DNA from 3 places in the Mechercharimyces mesophilus genome. Region 1 is predicted to be linked to each of the others. Evidence: predicted binding sites of a transcription regulator. Region 1 holds the regulator's gene; each other region holds the start of a gene.
What was found. Region 1 encodes LexA, which represses DNA repair genes until DNA is damaged. Its sites were predicted from a motif close to CGAACATATGTTCG; they were not measured.
Positions count from the first base shown of each region.

Region 1 (7,665 bases):
TGAGTAAGGCTAAGTACTGAGGATAGGTCACTTCCATCTTCTCAAGGAGAGGTCGGTACATTTTCTGCATTTCCCGTGCTGCAGCATAAATGGCAAAGCAGAGTTGATGATCTAGGCGCATGGGTTCTCTAGATACCTTACTCCCTCCTTTCTTTTTTTCAGCCAAAATTAATTTGTGCACAATTAAATTGTAACATAGATTATTGGAGGCGCCAATCATTTTCTCTCCTATATATCTTCCCTTTTCTCTTTTTTTTAATCTCTCGAATTTGAGTCATTGTATTCTTTTCGGTATAATGGAAACAATTCGCTTTGATAGAGGATTTCTAGGAGGATGAAAAATGAGTACAGTTGCAGATGTTAGTCGTCGACTAAAAGAAGGCATGGGGAAAACAATCATTGGACAAGATCGAGCGATAGAATGGTTACTCACTTCCCTCTATGCTGGCGGACACGTTTTGCTAGAAGACGTGCCTGGTACTGGGAAAACCGCTCTCGCCAAAAGTTTAGCTACTAGCATAAACACCACCTTTGCGCGTATACAATGTACTCCAGACTTATTGCCCTCCGATATGATAGGAACCACCATTTATAATCAGGAAACAAATCAGTTCCAATTTCAACAAGGTCCCCTTTTTCATCAACTCATCTTAGTTGATGAAATCAATCGAGCCATTCCCCGTTCGCAATCCGCTCTGTTGGAAGCAATGGCAGAAAAGCAAATTTCCGTCGATGGACATACGCATATGCTGGAAGCACCATTCTTTGTTATTGCAACGCAAAATCCTGTTGAATCCCAGGGAACCTTTCCTCTTCCAGAAGCCCAGCTGGATCGTTTTCTCATGAAATTTTCACTTGGTTATCCCTCTCCTGAGGAAGAGCGCTCTATTTTTCAACTCTCCTATGAAGAGAAGCAACGAGAGATCCAGCCAGTGGTTTCTCCAGAGGAAATTATTCGTATCCAGCAGGCAGTAAAATCCGTTTCGTTTTCAGCAGACATGGAAACCTACCTGATCTCCATCATACGCGCCACTCGAGAGCAAGAAGGGATTTCTTTAGGCGTCTCACCAAGGGGAATGATTGCTTTAGGGCGTGCTGCGCAAGCATTGGCTTCGATCCGTGGTCGCACCTATGTGACTCCAGATGATATTAAAGAGTTGGCCATCCCTGTGTTGGCTCACCGTTTGGTTTTGGACCCCTCGCTTCAAATGCAACAAACGTCACCTGCAGAAATGATCGAAAGAGTATTAGAAAAAGTGACTACACCCGTAGAAAATGAAGGACAGGAAGCGAAAGTCCGATGATGATCTTATTTACCGTGTTATTTTTATTTGGTAGTACGTATCTTTACTCCGAATTATGGTTTAAATGGGTGCCTCAAAAGGTGAAATGTTCGCTAGAGATCGATGAAAAGCCGGTGATGGAAGGAGATTCAACCTCCGCGTGGATGGTATTAGAAAATCATTCGATTCTCCCCATTCCATGGATATCCGTGAGATTGGAATTTCCGTCCGGACTGATTCGTGAGGAAGATGAAAAAGGTGTGCGCTTTTATACCCACCTTCTCCCACGTCAACGGGTAAAGCGTTTCATTCCTATTACCTGTTACCAACGAGGGCTACACTCCTTGTCATCATTTGAAGCGAAGATTGGCGATGGAATCGGGTGGAGATATGAACGATTGGAAATGAGTCATCTCCCAAAGGTACTAGTAAGACCACGGTTTATTTCTTTTCATCAACCTATGCCCTTGACACAACTCGTTGGAGAAGTATCTGTTAAGCGCTGGTACAATGAAGACCCCACTCGATTTCAAGGGATTCGTTCTTATCAGCGAGGAGATCCATTTAAGCAGATTCATTGGACAGCATCGGCTCGTTCAGGGAATTTGGTTGTTAAGAAATTTGAAACCACAGCAGACGCTTCTCTCACCTTTATACTTAACGGGCAAACGCACTATCCTCACTGGTCTGGGACAGACCGTGAAATCATCAATGAACAGTGTCGGATCACAGCAACATTATGCCAACAAGCACAGAAGATCGGCCTTCGTTACCGCTTGGTATCCAATCTTTCTTACCAGGGATCATCTAGATTGAAAACGAAGCTGGGTTCTGGATTGAGTCATTTTCACCATTTACATCAATTACTAGGTGAACTAAGTTCTCTCGCTCCATCTCCTGGACTATCCGCTGTAAAAGAGGTAACGGTGGGAGAAGAGGGTGCTCATACGGTGATCTTTCTGACCTCTTATTGGGAGAAAGGTCTGGCACAGGAATTGCAGTCTCTCAAAGCCCAAGGCCACGAGATAAAGGTAATCTTTTTGTCTCGCCTATCCGCGCCTCCTCTCTTAGAGGGTTGGTCTGACCCTGTCACCTTTTATCCGTTAGAAGGAGAAGGGAGGAAGAAATCTTCATGAGGCATCAGACACTCTTTTTCCTCGCCTTACTCAGTCACGCTCTATTAGCCACTGTTATTTTCGGTTTCCTCAGCAGTGGAGTATTTGCAGGAATACGAATGCTTCCTTGGTTTGCCTGTCTACTGTTTTTGATAGCTGGTACTTATCATTGGCTCAGTCGTCGTCTATCGATCCGCGTTCATACCCTGCTATATGCTCTTACTCTTTTCGGTGGTTGGGTTGGATATCAGTGGATTTGCGGTTGGCAAAACCCCTCATTGATCTTCATTCAAGGGATAGTGGGTTTATTCTTTTGGTACCGTATACAAGAAGCACATCACCATGAAAGGTTTTTGCGTGAGCACTTGGTTGATGCCATGAAGCTCGACTTCATTATATTATTGATCATGAGTGGAACAAGTTGGATCTATACGGTTGAAGATGGACTGCCTACACTCCTCGTCCCAATGATTTTCTCTTTTTTTCTTGTGCGGACACTTGCTTTATTTTATGCCAATCGTGTAATCCAGGAAGATAGCAAAACACGGAGACCGAACGGGTCCTTTTTCGTGATATGGTTCTTGTTGCTTGCCTTCCTCTTCTGTTTATCTGTGCTCAGCGGTGGAAAAATAGTTAACCAAGCATTACAAGCTCTCAGTATTTTGCTGAGCCCCATTTTCTATATCGTCGGGAGAGGAACGGAGTCACTTTTCTCCTTAATTCCTTTATCTGGGGCAGATACATCCGACTGTGTCCTTTATGTAACAGCGGATGAAGTTGCCGAATTAACAGAGGAAGAATTGGCTAACTGTGAAATTATGTTAACATCTGGAGATGCTGAGTTACCGCCTGAAAAGGAAAGTAGTCAGAATCCGATTTGGCTCTATTTCCTTTTCACTTCACTTTTTGTTCCAGCTCTTATATGGATTATGAAGAGAATTAAGCATCGTCAAACGAAGGGATCTCCTCCTTTGCTGAATCAGAAGATAGAAGAGCGTTCTTTTCTTTCGTTCTCTCAATTCCGAAAAAATGTGGGTGTTTCTACCTGGCCCTATAGTCCTTTGGAAGGAAGGGTTCGCAAGCAATATGATCAATTCCTTCAGCGCATGCGTGCAAAGGGACTAGCGAGAGATCATTCTGAGACGGCGAGAGAGTACGCTGTTCGCTTAAAAAAAGAAAACCCCTCGATAGCTCCCGAAATCGATCCTTTGACCGATCAATATATCGAAGCACGATATGGCCGTAAGGAGTAATAAAGTTCATGAACAGGAAGTGATTTTTTCACTTCCTGAACGAAAAAAGCGATGCCATCATAGGCATCGCTTTTTTATGGCCGTAATCTGAAAGCGTTTTCATTTTTGTCCAGAAGGCGAATGTTCATTTGAAGTGCTAGTGCTCTCTTCCTTCTTCCCCCATTTTTTAATCCACCAAAGTACCCCTGCAAAAAGAAACAGAGGATTGGAAAAGAACGATGGTTTCTTCCCTTCAAAGGCATGACCAACAAATTGCAATATCCATCCAATGATAAATAAAAGGAGTGCTATTTTCCATTGAAAGAAAAACCACGGTAAAGAGAGGACGATCATCGGAATGCCGATGGCATGTGTCAGTTTGTTCACCGGATGTTGATGATCTTCACGGTATTTTTCTAGTAGGCTCTGGATGTTCACTGAGATTCCTCCTTTTTACTCTACACTATGCTTCTATTTGCTCTTTCTGCATAAAAACCTGCTTCAGAAAATAAAGAAAATAAAAGGAGAACGAACTTTCGCCAAATCAGAAGGATCGCTCTCCCCTGTGTCGAATTAGGAACACAAAGAGGACTGCTATTTTTATTTCCCTTTGCTCAATGGCACCTTTAAGGTTTGACCTGGATGAATGATTCCGTCGTGAATCTGATTTATCTCTTTAATATCGGCGATGACCTCCCGAATATCTGTGCTCTCATCGGAACGAACTCGTGCTATTTCCCATAGTGTATCCCCTGCTTGCACCTTCACTTCAACTGTGTTGGGAAGAGGGTCATTGGCGATCACTTCGCTTCTAATGAAGAAAAAGAAAAGGAAACAGCCTAAGAGGGTCAATAGTAAGCTTGTCCTTCGGTTTCGAATCAATGAGCACGCGCTCCTTTCACTCATTTCCGCTAGTTTGTACAAGCATATGTTTGTACTTATAACGTTATACTAGAACTTACGTTCCGTCAAGGGGTTTTTCGAACTTATGTTTGCGCTTTTCTTCACATTCATGTATACTTTGGTAAAAGAGCAACTCACCTATAACTGAGTCCACTATTCGTACTGAAGGGAGATGAGCACATTGTCAAAACTCTCCGCTCGTCAACAAGCCATACTCGATTTTATTAAAAGTGAAGTACGAGAAAAAGGATATCCCCCATCGGTTCGTGAAATCGGTGAGGCAGTTGGACTAGCGTCTAGCTCCACTGTGCATGGGCATCTTGCTCGCTTGGAAGAAAAAGCATTCATCCGACGCGATCCTACTAAACCACGGGCCATTGAGGTGCTCGATCCACATCGTTCCGGAGATGATTCTGTGAAGCAACAGGATGCGTCAGTGCTTGTTCCCTTGATTGGGAAGGTTACAGCTGGTGAGCCTATCACAGCAGTAGAGAATGTGGATGAGTACTTACCGCTTCCGCTCCAAATGATCGGCAACAAAGATGCTGTTTTTCTCCTTACCGTTCAAGGGGAAAGTATGATCAATGCCGGTATTCTAAACGGGGACAAGCTGATTGTGCATCAGCAACAGTCGGCTAATAATGGAGATATCATCGTTGCGATGACGGAAGAAGGCGAAGCAACAGTGAAGCGTTTATATGTAGAAAAAGACCATATTCGACTTCAGCCGGAAAATGATCAAATGGAAGCCCTCCTTCTTCCTCAAGTAACCATCTTAGGAAAAGTAATCGGACTATTACGTACAAGCATGTAAGAAGAAAATTGAAATAAATAGAGACAAGCCCTGAGGCTCTTTTGGAACCTCAGGGCTTGTCTCTATTTTAGCCGATGTAAGGTGTTTGCGTATGAAAGAATCGGATATCTCCAATACGATTATGCGCATTCATGAACCTATTGTTCGAACTGTTTTTTCTCACACAGTAATTGCTGAAAGCGTTCTTCCAACGCCTCCTTTTGCGAAGGACTGGTAGCAAGCAGACTGATCACTTCTGCAAGTTCATGCTCAATCATCATTCTTCTGCTCTCTGTCGCTTGTGGTTTCAACTGCGGACTACTTTCCCTTTTCTTATACTCTTCCCATGATCCTGTAAAAGTTTGGATTCTACCGCCTTTTAAATGGATTACTTTCGTGGTTACGCTGTGTAGAAGCCGTTGATCATGCGAAGCAAAAACGACGGTTCCAGGAAAGTGAGTGATCCATTCCTCTACAGCTTCCATTCCAACCAAGTCTAAGTAATTCGTGACTTCGTCCAGTAGTAGAAGATTCATATCGCTCAGGAACACTTTAGCCAGTCCAACCTTCACCCTTTCACCTCCACTAAGGAGGGATACTTTCTTCTGCCAATCATTCGGACGAAACGCGAGGCGTGCTAAAAAAGTACGAACAAGGGATTGATCCCATATGCTTGATTCTATAACATTTTCTAATATCGTCCGTTCTTCATCCAGGATATCTAGGTTTTGCTGAAAAAATCCAGGCTTCACTTCTGGAGATAAGCGAAGCGTAGAATCTGGATGGAAGAACCTCTGCAAAAGAGTCGTTTTGCCGGATCCATTCTCACCGATCACAGCTACTTTATCTCCAGAAGTGATGATCCAATCACTCGGTTCCCATAAACTCTTTCCTTCCCGCTGTCCGGCAAAGCCTTCAGCACGGACAAGAATTCTTTTTTTCATGGAGAGATCACGCGGAACAACCATTTTCATTTGCGGAAGGGAAAGAGGTTTTTCTATTTCCTCCAATTTTGCAAGGCGAGCTTCTAACACGCGTATAGACTGGTGGATCGATTTTTGTTGAGAACCTTTCCCTGCTTTTTGCATTCTGGATTCCGACGTGCTTACCTTAGAAGGCTTTATCATCCGTATCGCTTGATCCCTTTTCTGTCGGAGTGCCTTTTCTAATTGCTCCTTTTTTAGTTGAGCTTGCTCATACTGCTCAATGTGTCGGGCTCTTCTTCTTTCTTTTTGCTCTTGATAGGAGCTATAATTCCCCCTAAATACAGAGACTGTCTGCTCTTCAATCTCCCAAATCGTCGTACATATATCGTCTAATAATTGGCGATCGTGAGAGATAAGTAAGATGGCCCCTTGATAGCGGGACAATCGTTGTTTGAGCCACTCGATTCCCTTCTGATCTAGATGAGATGTTGGTTCATCTGCTAACAATACATCGGAGGGTGAACCCAAAGCCTCATGAATACGCATTCGTGTCTGTTCCCCGCCACTCATCTCCCGTTTCTTGTCATTCCATTGAGAAATCGAGGCGACCTGACATGTCCGGATAACGCTCCCTTCATCCAATGCTTCTTCGCCTATCAAAACCTTGAATAAGGTGGACTTTCCACTCCCATTTAATCCAACAATGCCAATGCGATCCTGTTTGTATACTTGAAGGGAGGGAATCGAAAAAAGCAGGCGTTCTCCCCAACTTTTCTTTCCATTTTTTATTTGTAGTAACAACATAAAAAGCCTCCTTGTCTTTTTTCGGACAGGAGACCGTCATCGCAGTTTTTAAGCAAAAACAGGCCATCTTCACTAGGCGCGAATGCACATAATGATTCCGTTTTTGCTTTGTCATTGCACAGACGTATCTCTATCCGCAAAGATTACTCCTTAACTGAAACGATTTTTTTCAGTGGAATCGGATTAGAGAATCATCTGTACAACGTCACCCTTTCTATCATGAATAGGGAAAGTATAACACAAAGACAAATTATTTCACAAGGTTGAACAATGAAATATCCTATCCTGCATGCTCTAAAGGATTCGTTGAAATCGCCCGCTTGACACCTTACTGACATCCTACTGACATCTGCCTACTCTATTCTTAGGGGTAAAGGGCTTTTCAGAAGGAAGACCCGGGAGGAACAGTGATGAAGAAGCAGGTCAAGCAGTCGATTCCACTCATGTTTATTATCAGCCTTTCGTTTGCTCTCAATCTCCTATTTATCGGACAGGATGGATACTCCAATCTCTATTATGCCGCCACCGTACGGAGTATGTTGGAAGGGTGGCATCAATTCTTTTTTGCCTCGTATGATTCAGCTGGTGTGCTCTCAGTGGACAAACCCC
Region 1 is NZ_JCBAPH010000001.1:1,046,286-1,053,950, reverse strand. It holds gene AC6RGY_RS05375 (MarR family winged helix-turn-helix transcriptional regulator) at 1-121, opposite strand, end outside; gene AC6RGY_RS05370 (AAA family ATPase) at 342-1,304, shown strand; gene AC6RGY_RS05365 (DUF58 domain-containing protein) at 1,301-2,419, shown strand; gene AC6RGY_RS05360 (DUF4129 domain-containing protein) at 2,416-3,651, shown strand; gene AC6RGY_RS05355 (Mpo1-like protein) at 3,751-4,068, opposite strand; gene yneA (cell division suppressor protein YneA) at 4,231-4,512, opposite strand; gene lexA (transcriptional repressor LexA) at 4,715-5,347, shown strand; gene abc-f (ribosomal protection-like ABC-F family protein) at 5,485-7,056, opposite strand; gene AC6RGY_RS05335 (glycosyltransferase family 39 protein) at 7,467-7,665, shown strand, end outside.

Region 2 (7,665 bases), 890 kb from region 1:
TGCCTTAACTTCTCTAAAATAGGTCCCTTCGCAATAGCCAACTCTCTTTAATCTTTTTGCTCGATGCTCCTTCTTAAGTAGGAGGGAGGAGGGCTTCACCTTCCTCCACGACTTACCTGTAGCCACTTCTGACAGATTCACTCATACTTGGACCAATCCTACCCCAGTCAATCGACTGTCTCTTCTGAAATTTAATCGTTGAGCACGTTTGTGCAGATACATTCGTAGTTTTTTATCATCGGCTTGTGGATGGGCGTGCTTCAATAAGGCAGCTACACCCGTCACATGTGGTGCTGCCATCGAGGTGCCGCTCATTTTCGCATAGCGGCCGTTTAAATATGTGCTTAATATCTGAACGCCGGGTGCTGCTATATTTACCATCGGACCGGTAGCAGAAAAGGGGGCACGGCGGTTTTCTCGATCCAACGCGGCTACCGCCTCTACACTTGGAAGACGAGCTGGAGATTCTACACAGTCTCCTTTTCCTCTTGAGTTTCCTCGATTACCGCTAGCAGCTACCACTAAAATCCCTTTTTTCTCCGCTAACTCAATCACATCTACTAGTTCAGGCGGACTGGAGATTTCTCCTGTAATACTAATGTTTAAAATATGCATATGGTTATCAATTCCCCATTTGATCCCATGAATCATGGTACGCATGGTCCCCAGTCCATACTTATCTAATACTTTAATCGCATATAGAGAAACTTGCGGAGCAATCCCTATAATTCCTGTCTTGCTATTACGTGCCCCTATGATGCCAGCTACATGCGTACCATGTCCGTTTTCATCTTGTGGAGGCTTCTCAGATTGGATAAGATTTACTCCCCCCTTTATATTCGTCGTTAAATCAGGGTGAGTAAAATCAATTCCTGTGTCGATAATGCCTACACGCACTCCTGTCCCAAGATTAGGAAATCGACCCCTTTCATCAGCACCGAGCACACGCTTGACATTCCAAGTGATTTTTTGTGTTCCCTTTAGATGACACAGTTTTCGTTGCGTCAAAATACTTCTATCCATCGTTTCACCTCCTCACTAGCTAGATTATGAGAGAAAGGAGGTGGTTGACTGGACACTTAGGAAAAGGGGCGCACCAGCGACTTATTCCCTCTTTTAACGATCGAGTTCTTAGCTCTCATCCCGATTCGTGATGCGTCCAAGCATACTCTATGAATGCTGCATAAGATATTACTAGAATACAACCAAGGGGGTGATTGAAATCGCCCGAATTGTTATCGATCCTGGCCATGGTGGTGCAGATCCAGGTGCAACCAATGGATCTTATCAAGAGAAAAATTTCACCCTTGCGATTGGCCTCAAGGTACGTGACTATTTGCTTAGCCACTATGATGTAGAAATTTATATGACACGAACGACCGATGCCACCGTCAGCTTATCAACCCGTACCAGTATGGCAAATGCCATTAATGCCGATTATTATTGTTCCATTCATATCAATGCCGGTGGTGGAACAGGATTTGAAAGCTTTATTTTTAATGGATCAGTCTCGCAAGAAACCGTTAATTCGCGCAATACGATTCATAACCGTATTATTCAAGATCTATCATCCAAATATAACATTCGTGATCGTGGGAAAAAGCGTGCCAACTTTCATGTTTTACGCGAAACCAACATGCCCTCTTCTTTGTTAGAAAATTTATTTATCGATACGAGCCAAGATCTAGCTCTCCTTTTAAATCCTACTTTCATCAATGATCTATCTGTCTCAATCGCAGAAGGGATTGCGGCCGCTTATAGCCTTCCTCCTGTCAACTTCGACTTGTATAAGGTAATTGCTGGCTCCTTCACCATGCAAAGTAATGCAGAGAGTCGTGTAAGTTTTCTTGAATCCAATGGAATATCCGCCTTCATTCTGCCCACAACCATCAATGGAACCCTTTATTATCGCGTGCAGGCAGGTGCCTTCGCCGAGCGAGACAATGCTGAGGCACAACTTGCTCGCATCAAAAACATTGGTATTACAGATGCCTTCATCGTACTCGATTAATCCGTGGTTCTCAGATGAACAAATAAAAATCCTGCCCATGAGCAGGATTTTTCATCATATTCTCCTTATTGCACAGAGGGTTCCTTGTGAGGAAGAAGACAAGCAGACTGTGCAAACAACTCCGCCAGTACATCATAACCCAGTTGGTTCGGGTGAACATCATCAGCAAAATACTCCTGCCGATGGAAAAAAGAATCGAAAGGATCCACTAGGACCCCTTGATATTTTTTGCAAATCCCCTTCATCGCTTGATTCATCTTCCGCAACAAATACGCTGCCAACGGAAGGGATATCTGATAAGCAGGACGAGGCACATAATACCCAAGTAAATAAATAGTAGCTCCTGGATTTGATCTGCGGAGAGTGGACAATGTATCATTTACTCTTTCCTGCACCGCATTCATGGTGCGATAAATTTTGGGCATCGTCAACCCGCTCCGATAAAGATCAATAAAGTCGCCTCCGCCAATCGTGATGGAAATATGAGAAGCCAAGGGGGCGACCCGCTTTATGGCAGGTGTTTCTAGCAGGTGGAGCAATTCATCAGAAGTAAGGCCTGATACCCCCCAATTTCGCATCATACATTGTTCGGAGCAACTCAAATGCTTGAAAAATTGCTGTGGAAAGTTGCCATCTATTCGCTCCGCTCCGACTCCTTCAGTCAATGAATCGCCCAGAGCAAGGTACATCACCCGGTTCATCTTTTCCTTACTCCCTCCTTCCTTCCAATCGCTGTTCCTCAGTGTCTCCTTCAGGCCCACTACACTTAGCTTGTAACCCTGTTCCCGCTTTTATTCCAATCACTTAGCCAAGTTTCACATTCCGCCCGCAAAACAGCATTAAAATATCGCTTCGTATAAAGGAAGCCTCGAAACTTCGCATCCACTTCTCGCACATCATTTAATTGACTAATCCGCAGGATCTCTCCTCCCGTTCTACGCAGGGCACGTCTTCCTTGAATAAGCTCTTTTGTCGCTTCTCTCTCCGCCTCCCTGAGCCACTCTTTGAAGACACGCCTCATTTTAAAGGAAGATTGGTCCATCCATTGTTGATCATGTTGCAGGGATCGCGTCAATACCTCCATCACCACCACTCGTTTTACTTCTCGTTCAAACTGATCGTATTCTGCCGGATATAGAAGCAATGAACGTTCACCTCATTCTCATCGGCCTTTCTATCCATTATATACGAACGTATGTTTTTTATTATCTGTTACTTTATGGGAATTATCATGTGGATACACCGATCGTTCATGAAAAATCCCGCCTAGAAGGCGGGATTAACTACTCCGTCTTGATTACATCAGGGGCTGTTGTGGAGGATTTGCATTCGGAGCAGGATCTTGGTTTGGTGAAGCATAAGTTTGACCTTGAGTGGAGATGCTCGTTAGCGCCACTCCAGCATTATCTGCATAGGGCTGACGAACAGCCAAATCACCGATGGCTACAATGCCTACGAGCTGACCATTGTTCACAATCGGCAACCGTCGAATTTGATTCTGCGCCATCAATTGTGCTGCCTCATCGACAGACATATTTGGAGAACCCACTACCGGATTGGGAGTCATAAAGTCTGCCACCGTGGCGGAGTTGGGTTTGCGTTCTGCGATTGCCCGTAAAACCAAGTCACGGTCAGTAACCACGCCACTCAACATTCCGTTTTCCACAACGGGAACCGAACCAATGTTTTGCTGCTTCATTATAGTAGCTACTTGAAAAATGTTGTCTTGTGGAGTAACGGTGTTGACATTGGTTGTCATAATGTCTTGTAGTTGATGCATAACAATTTCCCTCCTTTTCTGTGGTTATGTTCTCCTATAGGTCGATTTTCATACACCCTTATGCTACAAGACTATCTCTTCTTTTTAATCCCGACGCAGATCCACAAAAAGCTTCCCGTCACTTTCCATTGCCGCATAGAAAACTTCTTGGATCGAAGTGACACCCGCCTGTTTTTTCAATTGCCCTAACAACCACTTTCCGTTTTTTCCATTCAAATGGAGGTTATCATAAATAATTTGCCCATCTACGATCAGCTCCATCGGAATTTGTGGAAGGGGGGAGGAAAGAGACGATTGCTTTTGCTCTATGGAGTGTGGTGTAAGAGGCTGATAATCCGGTTTTTTCATCACTGAGATGCCACCATCATTTTCAAAGATAGCAAAATGAACTTCAGATACATTAAAAATATCTTTCTCACGTAACAGTTGCATTAATTCTTCGACCGTCATTCTCATTTTCTTCATGTTTTCTTCTAAGATCTTTCCCTCGCGGATAACAATCACCGGATCTCCACCCAATAGGCGACGTGCCTTTCTGCTTTTGAGAGAAATAAAGGTCATCAACCAGGTAAGCAGGCCGAAGAGAACCAAGCCAAAGAAGTGGTGCACCGTTACTTGGTCTAAATCTGTTGCTAAATTCCCAGCAATCGATCCAAACGTAATCCCGTTGATATACTCAAAAAACGTCATTTCGGCTAATTGTTGCTTCCCTAAAATACGAGCGATGACAAGAACGCCACCAAATGCAAGGACAGTCTGTATAAAGACCTCAAAATAGGCATTCAATCGTCGGTTTCCTCCTTCCCTCCCCATTTTTCATCTTTTATCATACAACCGTAAAAGAAACTCCTTGATATCAACCAAGCGGTCAGAAGAGAGTGACTCCTCGCTTCCTGCAACAATCAACGGGACAAAGGAGTCTTGGCTATGTAGGGAACCATGGGAAGCTCCACCTGTATGCCGAGGAGCATATGGAGTAGAAAACTCATACCCCGGCTTCGCATTGATCACCAGAAAACGTCCCTGATGGGAGCATAGTGCGGCCTTAAGCCTCCTCAATCCATCTGGAAATTGTCCATACGTCAGACTTCCTGTCTCTCGATCTAACGAGAGATCCATGAAATCCTCCCTCCCCTTCAACTCCCAACCTTGCTGATACGGATCATTCCAGTTCGTTCCTTCTCGGTAAGAAAAATGACCCTCTTTCCCTGGTGAAAGAACGATTACCCAGTCACCCTCCAGCCAAGCAAGCACGTCCACTCGTTCCTCCTCATGAAACGCGTGCGCCAACTCTTCTAGTGAGAGATGATCTTGCAAAGCGTAAATATAAGCCATTCGCTGATTATTACAAAGAGCAACTTCCGCTGTCCGCCTTTTTTCATCTCCCGGTTTTAAGAGTCGATAGGAAGTAAGCGGTGTAACGAGAGAGATAAGGGAATCTTTCTTTTGCGGAAGAATGTTTGTCTGTCCGCTATCGCCACTAAGAATCCACGTCACTTGTTGCAGAGCCTCGTCCCAGGAAGGAAAAGTATCCAAGATCCGCCTCAAACGTTCATCTAATTTTTTAAGTTCTGTCAGGGCTGCCGCTGTTCCTTTTCGATGAATCGGTCGATCCATATCAGGAAAATAAACGGCTAAAAACGAAGGCAACCACTGTTTTTTTATGAGATAACAAATCGCTTGCTCTGCATACTCATCCGTGAATCCAAATTGATGGAAGGGACCCGTCGGTAAGTGTACACCTGCATGTAAGGGATTCGCCAGCCCTCCATAAGTGAAAAGTGTTGGCCCCTTGAGGTTAACCGACTGTGGAAGACCAGTCCACTGAGCCAATCCCAATGGTAGGGTATAATATTGACGTACGGCTCCCCTGAAAACCATACCATTGATGGATCCTGTCTCCATCCCTCGCTCTGCCAATTCTTCATACAGCGTTGTTACCTGCGGACTTAAATGCTTTTCATTCAGGTGATAAATCCCGTCTTTCACCACTTGTCCCACTCCACTAACCATTACTTCTGTAGGACCCGTCCCATAGTTGACTATACGTTGCTCTTCTTCGCTGTACCAGACAAGGCCAGGAAGCTGATGCTGATCAGGATATACCCCTGTCCATACGGTGCTATCAATCGAAACGGACATTGTTGGAAAAGAGCTAATCATATTTTTATGGTACTGACCTCGTTCGATAAAAAAAGCGAGTGCAGGTAGCTGCTCGCTCGAAATGCCTTCGTCAATTGCATCGGATAAGAGCGAGTCCAACATGAGAAAAATAACCTTCTTCTTGGATTGTGAAGAAGGAGAAAGACCGCCCCTATACGCGAAACTTTTTAATCTGGAGCCCCAGAAATACCAATAGAATATGCCTCCACATAAAAGCAACAGAAAAAGTAGAATCATCAACATGATCGATGTCCTTTTCAGGTAGTTGTACCCCTCTATCCTCTCCACCATTCCCTTATCTATACACAATCATTGGGATCTATTCACTAGCTCAACGAAGCTTCCCATGCAGCAAAGAATGCAGTTCTTTCGTTCGGTAGAGGATATCTCTCTTAAACCCTGTCTGTCTCGATTTCATCGCATCAATCAGCTTGCGCTTCCTACGTGAAGAATGGTAAAACAAATCTTTTTCCTTTTTCAACAGCTTAATCATATGATAAAGAGAGTCTTTATGTTTCAGCCCTTGATCAAAAACCATACAAAAGGGGGTTCTCACTTTTTTCACTTGTTCAAACAGGGCCCTAACGTAACCATGCGTGGATGAAAGGAATGTGACGCGGGGGTCGTTCACTTTCTTCAAATTAGCTTCAATCTGTTTTAACCTTTTTTCCGGTAGAGAACACCCGATAACCCATACAGAAATATGATGATAGACTCCCTCTAACAGTGTTTCTAGTTGTCCAATTGTAGTAGAAGAAACCGCTGTTACCGGAATGAGAATCGTTGTGTCTATTGGAATCCCTCGTCTGTTTCTCGTCTGCTGTATGATTTCACACCTTACCCTGCGCCAATGACGGTGAGCTTCAAGCTCTTCTAGATGAGCAGACACACTTTTAGGAGAACATACGCGATAGTCCATTAATTTCACTGGGGAATATAAGAAATCACAAACCTCTGCTAAACGCAACCAGTAATCATAATCCTCTATTGTGGGCATACGATAAGCGCCGACTTTTTTTGCTGCTTCTTTTTTATACATAAACGAGGCACCCACAAAACAAAAATGGATCAACTCTTCTTTATTTAATTTCTGCAATTTTGCGTATCTCTCATACTTTTTACATTTAAGCGGTTTGCCTCTACTATCCACATGTCGAAAGGAGCTATATACCATCCCAACATGTTCCGGAGCTGTAGACAATAGACGACGTAATTGGCTTATGAAACCAGGGTAATAAGTATTATCACTCGAGATCCAAGTCAAATAGCGGATATCTGGGTCTGCGAACATTGGAGCAAAGCCTTTATTTAATGACTCTGCTACTCCTCTATTCCTTTTATTGTGCCTCAACTTCACTCGAGGATCACGTTTCGCAAAATCAGCAAGGATTTTTTTGGTCTGCTTATTGGACCCATCATCAACAATGTACAAAATAAACTGGCGATAAGACTGAGCAAGAATCGATCTTAAAGAGGCGAACAAATATTTAGGAACCTGATTATATACGGGCATGACAATCCCTACATCCGGCTTTTTCATCGAAGTACTCCCTTCGCTTAGCATGTTCTGTCCACTCTCGCAATTGCTTTAGCATCATGTAATACGAAGGGACTTTATAGGGGAAATCTGGACGAGTACATATTAAGCTACGATTGATTTGTACTCGATCATCTGGCTCTATCCAAACCGACTTTCTTTCGAATACCTCCG
Region 2 is NZ_JCBAPH010000001.1:152,291-159,955, reverse strand. It holds gene AC6RGY_RS00915 (S8 family peptidase) at 142-1,023, opposite strand; gene AC6RGY_RS00910 (N-acetylmuramoyl-L-alanine amidase) at 1,214-2,011, shown strand; gene AC6RGY_RS00905 (SGNH/GDSL hydrolase family protein) at 2,077-2,712, opposite strand; gene AC6RGY_RS00900 (YhjD family protein) at 2,778-3,155, opposite strand; gene AC6RGY_RS00895 (CBS domain-containing protein) at 3,309-3,791, opposite strand; gene AC6RGY_RS00890 (DUF421 domain-containing protein) at 3,876-4,577, opposite strand; gene AC6RGY_RS00885 (alkaline phosphatase family protein) at 4,608-6,056, opposite strand; gene AC6RGY_RS00880 (glycosyltransferase family 2 protein) at 6,286-7,494, opposite strand; gene AC6RGY_RS00875 (dTDP-4-dehydrorhamnose reductase family protein) at 7,454-7,665, opposite strand, start outside.
Region 2: the regulator LexA is predicted to act here: its motif matches at 3,200-3,213, upstream of AC6RGY_RS00900 (YhjD family protein).

Region 3 (7,665 bases), on a different contig from region 1:
GAAACAAGAGCTTTTTTTCAGTAAAGCCCCCTTGTTTATTCAATGGTCCCAGATGACCACCGCAGAAGTGATGAAGCAGTATGTCGATGACGAATCCCTCATCTCATTTTTCACCCTACTGTGGCCGTACTATGGTGTTCCTCCGCAAATGCTTACCGCCCATTACTTTTTTGTTCCATGGTTGGGCTACCACTTTGAAGGCACGTACTATATCAAAGGGGGGGCACAAGCCATTGCTGATGCATTAGCTGAGGTCATTCATGAGCATGGTGGCAAGGTACATTTGCGACAAGAAGTTACCGAGATTATCATAGAAGATCAAAAAGCAGTCGGAATTAAAACAAAGAAAGGGGGTACATATACAGGAAGATGGATCGTCTCAAATGCTTCCCCGCACATGACCTTTTCAAGGTTAGTGGATGAAAGCTTCACTACCTCCTCCTACCGTGAAAGTTACGAAAAAATGGAGATTGGACCCTCCATTACGCAACTTTATCTCGGACTAAACGAAGAGCCGGCAAAATTTCAACTCATTGATGAAGATATTGTATTTGTAAAAGAAAAAGATCCAAGTAAAGATTACCAGTATCTAAAGAACGGGGATTATCAAAAAGCCAATTTTGGGATCACCAATTATTATCAGTTAGATCCTGAACTCAGCCCAAATGGGAAGCCCGTCATAGTGACAGCCTTCATCGACTTTATCGAAAACTGGCCTGAGGATAAGAAAGAGTATAAGAAGCGAAAAGAAGAAGTCACTCAGTATTTGCTTAGTCAACTAGAAGAGCGTTACCCAGGAATCACACAAGCGATCGAAGTACTCGAATTAGGCACACCACGAACGATGCAAAAATATACAAAAAATCCCGCGGGTGCTGTATATGGATTTGCTCAAACGGTCGAGCAATCCGGACTACATCGTTTAGAAAAAACCACACCCATCGATCAACTCTCACTCGTGGGAGCATGGACACGCCCAGGGGGAGGTTACCAAGGTGCTATGGTATCCGGTACCAGTGAAGCCGAAAGAATCCACAAAAAATTGAGTCATCTGATAAGTAATTAACTCACCTTTCATAAAGCGAAAGTTCATCTCAGATTAGAGATATTCACGAAAAGCACCCCTCTCATTTGGTAGGATAAGAATGAGACAGAAACACCACCAAAGAGGGGTGCTTTTTGCTTGAACGAACAAACAAACTACCTTCTACAGGATCATTCCTGGTCCAATCCGCATTCGGTTCCTTTATCATTCTGCATGGCCCTTGTAAGGTAGTAGAAGAACACTTCTCTACCCTACTCCCACTCAAATAAGCTCAATTGCTGGTACGCTCTCTCGCGTGGTTCAAAATCTGCCACACTGATCCCCAGTAACCGTACTCCCTTCTCCTCTATAGAGAGCATGTCAAACATCGTACGAATACATGCCATTATCTCTTGCTCGCTAGTAATAGATTCAGGTACCGTCATTCTACGTGTGATCAGCTTGAAATCATGGAAGCGAACCTTTAAGACGATTACTCGTGCAGACAGCTTCTTGTCTTTTAACCGTAGAGATACTGACTCTGCTAATTTCTCTAGGATCGGCTGCATCTCTTCCCACGTAGTTGCATCAACGGCTAGGGTAGTCTCTCGTCCGATTGACTTCCGAACACGTTTTGGATTAACCGGGCGTTCATCCTCGCCTCGGACAAAACCATATAAAATCTCGCCTCGTTTGCCCAACACCTCGATGCATTTCTCTTTCGACCACTTCCTCAGGTCAGCCCCGCTTTGAACACTCATCGCCTTCAATTGTTTTTCCGTGACTGTCCCAATCCCCCAGAAGTCACCAATTGAAAGGACATCCAGAAAAGCTTGCGCTTGCTCTGGCGTAACAACCGTTAGTCCAGCCGGTTTCTGATAACCAGAGGCCAACTTCGCAATCAACTTATTGTAAGAAACACCTGCCGAAGAAGTCAGTTTTAATTCTTTTTGGATACGGTCTTTAACCATTCGGGCAATCAGCGTCGCCGACCGAACTCCTACTTTATTTTCCGTTACATCTAAGAACGCCTCGTCCAGTGATAATGGCTCAACAAGATCAGTAAACGTATGGAAGATCTCCATTACCTCCTGCGACACTTGCTTGTATAACTCCATGCGAGTCCGGATGAAAATGGCTTGGGGACAGAGGGTGTAAGCTCGTTTAGATGGCATCGCCGAATGGATTCCATACGTTCTTGCTTCATAGGAGCAGGTAGCCACTACCCCTCGACCATACGGATCACCCCCCACGATCACGGGTTTTCCTTTTAGATCGGGATTCTCACGTTGCTCGACCGAGGCGAAGAACGCATCCATATCGATATGAATAATCTTGCGCATAGGATTTAAGCCCCTTTATGAAGAGGATGTTCTTACCCTCTACCATACACAAACAAGCGTTCTTTTTCCAGTCCATCCAGTTCACGCCGTCCTCAAGATCCTCACATGAGCGAACCTTTCTATTCCGCAAATGAGAAAAAGTGTTTTGAAATGACCCATTTGATTTGGGCTGATTATTTTTCCTCACATGCACTTTCATTCGTGGCAAGAGGAGATATCTCACTATAGATTAAATAATCATACTCCTCGGTAAAAGGGTTTGCATGATATTCTTCTTCTGTCCCGTAAAAGAACGCTTCATACTTCATATAATCATGCGGATCATCTGACGTAAGTGGGAGCGCACTTCCTCGATGCCCCAGTACATACTTTATGCCCTTCTTTTTGTCGATCCAACTCCCTACTGCGTTTGCTTCCTTTATTTCACCATCAGCATTGATGGTGCGATAATCTACCTTCCCACCTAAAAACATCTCTTCATAAGACGTACACGTGAGGTACGTCCCCGTTTCATTCACACGAATCTGCCCCCAACCTCCTTCTTCCTTTAGCGGGGGTGCTCCTGGTACACTTCCCACGATAAATACCCATCCGGTGTAACCTTCGGGAATGGTATATTGCAAATTCTTCTTCTCTTCTTTTTCAAATAATCCCATAAGAAAGATGAAATAAAACGATAACAGCATAACCACCACCACAACAGGAATGTTGACCCAATAGAAGAGGTGTTTATCTCGTTTCCCCATCCTTTTCTGATGCCAACCTTGTTCTCCCAAATGAAACCCTCTCATCAAACCTTGATCAATAATCCAAATTCCCAGGGTAAACAGTGGTGCATAATAGCCTATCAGAAAAATAAAAGAAATAGATGCTACGAGATGCCACGAAAAAGAATAGAGCGTTGGGTACTTTACACGGTAGGCATTTACATCAATTAGGCTTGATATAGGATAACCATAGACAAATACCGCCAAGGTTGATATCAACGTCGCAATTGCCTCAAATCCTCCCCCTTTCACATTCCACAGAATAGCAAGAAGGACACTTCCAATCACTGCAGCTACCAACTTTCTTTTAAACATTCAACCACTTCCCGCTCATCCATTATTCTTTCTTTCCGCTACTTCCACTCTTCCCTCACACTCCCCCACCTTCTCACGAACGGCTGCACTATGAGTTGAAGTATCCGTTCCACCATCCACACTCCCATGGTGAAAAGAGGTGCATACATCCCAAAGAGGAAGATAAACGGTAACGAGCAAACGATATGCCAAAAATAGGAGTAGATCGCTGGTAAATCGGTTTCATCTGTTCCTTTATCAATAAGAAGGGATAACCAAAACATAAAGAAAGTTATCATCGTAGAAAATAGAAATGCAGGTAAGACAAAGTGATAAAACCATAGAACGAAGGTATATGCTATCAGAAAAGTTATGGTTTTACTGATAATACGAATCATAATCAATGTCTCTCCTAACAAATGAAGATTGAGTTGAGAGAAGATATTCCTTCCTCTCTCTTTCCTCATGTTAAAGGAGAAACAGAAGAGACGGCAGTTCTAACTTTTGTAGAACCGAATAGGCGTTCTTTATCACTCTTTATGAAAGAGCGTGATCCATTCCCGGAACAAACCACGACATCTACTTGGTCATTCATTCATTTGAATCCCTAATCCCTTCACCTCCTTCAATCAAAAATAAGAACAGAAGTAGCTGGGCCACTTCTGTTCTTCCATGGTAAGCAAAAAATAATCAGCATGGTAAAGCACATGCCTCATCCTGTGCAATAACCCCTTCCTCAAGACCCCGCTCTCTCTTGATTATCCTCTATCTCAATGATATTTAGCGGGTGTCCATCCGGGTCATACACATCAAACATGGTGTGATGACAATGAGAGGAAGTCCATTCTTCCAGCTTGCTCACCTTATATCCACTCTTCTTTAAAGCTTCCCACATGGCTGAGGCATCCTTTACCGTAATATTGAAAAGTGGTCTATCTAACACTTCTACCTCATCCGACTCACTTAAAGTAAGCAAAGGATGCCCCTCAAAATTTGCTTGGCGCTCTCCTTCCCATTCTTCTATATCCCGTAGTGTGAATCCCAAGTGGTTAGTATAAAAGTGAATGGCTCTCTCCAAGTCTTTCACATGCAAAAATAAAGCTCCTATCTTTGTATCACTCAATACCATTCCCCCCTTCGATAGGAGTGATATTTCTCTATATTTTTATTTAACTCCTGCCAAGTTCACACCATAAGCAATGCAGTTCATAAAAATCGTCTCCATCCTTATTGCTATGGCGATGGCTTCTCCCTAAATTAAACGTTTCAACTTCTCTTCAAAAAGGGTTGACATCCCTAATGTATTAGTGCACTATATAGATAGTACACTAATACACGATACAAAACTTGAAAGGAGTGCTTCCCTTGAGTGCATGGAAAGCAACGTTACGCAAAGATTTTTACGTAGGACGCCCTGGAGCAATTACATGGTTAGTGGTAATAACCCTATTTGTTCTCTATGGAAATATTTTTCATCACGGTAATTCGGAGGTGAAGGGAGGGATTCTTCTCGTCACCCTAGCCTTTCACGTCTTCTATCTTCCAGGCTATCTCTTCTACAGTCTACGAAGAGAAAGGAATCAGCTTCATCTCTGGCTGAACAATCCGCAACCCGTTAATCGACTGGTTTTATCCAAGTTTCTAAATGGGTGTTTCGCACTCTTGATCTCGATCAGCATCAGCCTTGTCTATCTTCTCATCTCGTGGGCACTCGACCCCGACATATTGAATCACATTCGTTTTGAAGTCATGGGTACACACGAACTTACTCTCCTTCTAAACGCGCTCATTGGCTCCATTTCTTTTTGCCTCTTTGCCTGTGGGATCCTCCTTCTTCTATGGTCTGCAACGCAGTGGTTTAAAACCTATGCAGGAAAAGGGGCATGGGTCATCACCATTATCGTCGCCATCATCCTCTTTTCCATTTTTACCAACTCCCTCAGTTGGCTGATCGAATCGATGTTTTTAACTCTACAGATGACACCAAACGATCTAAATGAACATGTTGCGCTACTCTTAGCAGGAAATTCAATCTTTTTCTTCTTGCTCACGCTTGTTCTCTTCTTCCTCTCCACTTGGATACTTGAGAAGAAAGTAGAGGTGTAATCATGGATTCCTTTGCTCATTCCGAGCCGATTTACCAACAGCTGGCTCATCGCCTTCAACGGCAGATTATACGCGGAGATTTGAAGCCCGGAGATAAGCTCCCTTCCGTTCGCGAGATGGCACTCCAGGTCAATCTAAATCCAAACACAGTTTCACACACGTACAAAGAACTTCAAGCCCAGGGGGTGGTAGAAATGCGTAGAGGGCAAGGCACATTTATTACAGAGAATGATAGCCGGCTAAGTCAACTTCGAAAAGACCTTTGTTCACAAGAAATGAATACGTTTCTTCGAAAAATGACAGAGATGGGCTTCGAGGAAGTAGAGATCATTAATGGTCTACAAGAACATATGCATCATCTATCCAAGGGAGGGAACAAGTAACATGATTCAATTAAACAATGTTTCTAAGCGGTACATCAGAAAAACCGCCCTTCATCCTCTTCAGCTCCAATTGCCTCAAGGGAAGATGATCGGCATTATTGGCGAAAATGGAAGCGGGAAATCCACACTTCTTAAGCTCATCACTGGATTGGCAAAGCCTTCCTCCGGTACCATCACGATTGACGATGAGCCGGTAACACGCCGAATCGCGAAAAAGGTGGCTTATCTCTCCGATCACGACATGCACTATCCTTTTTATACCGTGCGCGAGATGATCGAGTACTATGCTACACAATTTGCTGATTTCGATCTTGAGAAGGCCCAGCAAATGATAACTTTTATGAAATTAGATGGTGAACAGAAAGTAGCACATCTCTCCAAAGGAAATCGCGGTAGATTAAAGCTGATTCTGGTACTCTCCCGTCAAGCACCCTATATTCTCATGGACGAACCATTATCCGGTTTAGACCCGATGGTGCGCCAATCCATTATTAAAGGGCTCATCTCATTTATCGACTTCGGTCACCAGACCGTGTTAATAACCACCCATGAAGTACAGGAAGTAGAGCCCATCTTGGATATGATAGTAGCGATCCATGAGGGAAAAGTGTTAAAGATGATTGATACAGACACCTTGCGCACAGAAGAAAATTTAAGCGTTACCGATTGGATGCACCAAACCTATACAACAATCGATTCATCATCTGAGGAGGCATAAATCATGAAGCAACAACCTATTCTCCAACTTCGTCATCTTCATAAGCGTATCGGCAAGAAAACCATTATCCACGATATGAACCTTACCTTGCACGCTGGAGAAGTGTTCGGTTTTCTCGGTCCCAACGGGGCCGGGAAAACCACCACCATCCGTATGATTGTTGGCCTTGGTTCTGTTACCAGTGGAGAGGTCATCATTGCGGGGAAGAATTTAAAAAAAGACTTTGAAGGTGCGATTAAACATGTAGGTGGCATAGTCGAAAATCCGGAGATGTATTCCTTTCTCACTGGCTATCAAAACTTGATCCACTATTGGCGCATGTACAAGGGGATAAGAAAAGAACGGATCAACGAAGTGGTTCAGCTCGTCGGATTGAAAGAACGCATTCACGATAAGGTAAAAAGCTATTCTCTTGGCATGCGCCAACGCCTAGGTCTAGCTCAAGCCCTGCTTCATTCTCCTAAGTTACTCATATTGGACGAGCCTACCAATGGGTTGGACCCGGCAGGAATCCGTGAAATACGTAATTACCTACGAACCATTGCCCGTGAGCAGAACATCGCCATTCTTGTTTCTAGTCACCTGCTTTCGGAAATGGAACTGATGTGTGACCACATCGGAATTATTCAAGAGGGACGACTTCTCGATGTAAAAGAAGTTCATCAATGGGTTAATCAATCGGGGGAGCAACAAGAACAAGTGCTTCATCTTGAAATTGAGCCACGCGCCAAAGCAGAAGCCTTTATCGCTCAACACTATCCACAAACATCGATTTCATCTGATCATGAGCAACTCACCTTATCGCTGTCACGTACACAAATCCCTTCGCTCATCCAATCGCTTGCGGCAGAAGGGTTGCAAATATTCAATGTACATTCTGCACAAAAGACACTAGAAGACCAATTCTTAGAGATCACAGGAGGCAAAGACATTGGCTAATTTTCTACGACTCGTACAAAACGAAAACATGAAAATCTATCGCCGTACTGGTACCTTGGTCATGGCTGTATTGCTATTACTCACTTCGCTT
Region 3 is NZ_JCBAPH010000005.1:40,232-47,896, forward strand. It holds gene AC6RGY_RS12895 (phytoene desaturase family protein) at 1-1,066, shown strand, start outside; gene dinB (DNA polymerase IV) at 1,297-2,367, opposite strand; gene AC6RGY_RS12905 (DUF6843 domain-containing protein) at 2,541-3,449, opposite strand; gene AC6RGY_RS12910 (VOC family protein) at 4,165-4,551, opposite strand; gene AC6RGY_RS12915 (hypothetical protein) at 4,794-5,534, shown strand; gene AC6RGY_RS12920 (GntR family transcriptional regulator) at 5,537-5,917, shown strand; gene AC6RGY_RS12925 (ABC transporter ATP-binding protein) at 5,919-6,635, shown strand; gene AC6RGY_RS12930 (ABC transporter ATP-binding protein) at 6,639-7,574, shown strand; gene AC6RGY_RS12935 (ABC transporter permease) at 7,567-7,665, shown strand, end outside.
Region 3: the regulator LexA is predicted to act here: its motif matches at 2,417-2,430, upstream of dinB (DNA polymerase IV).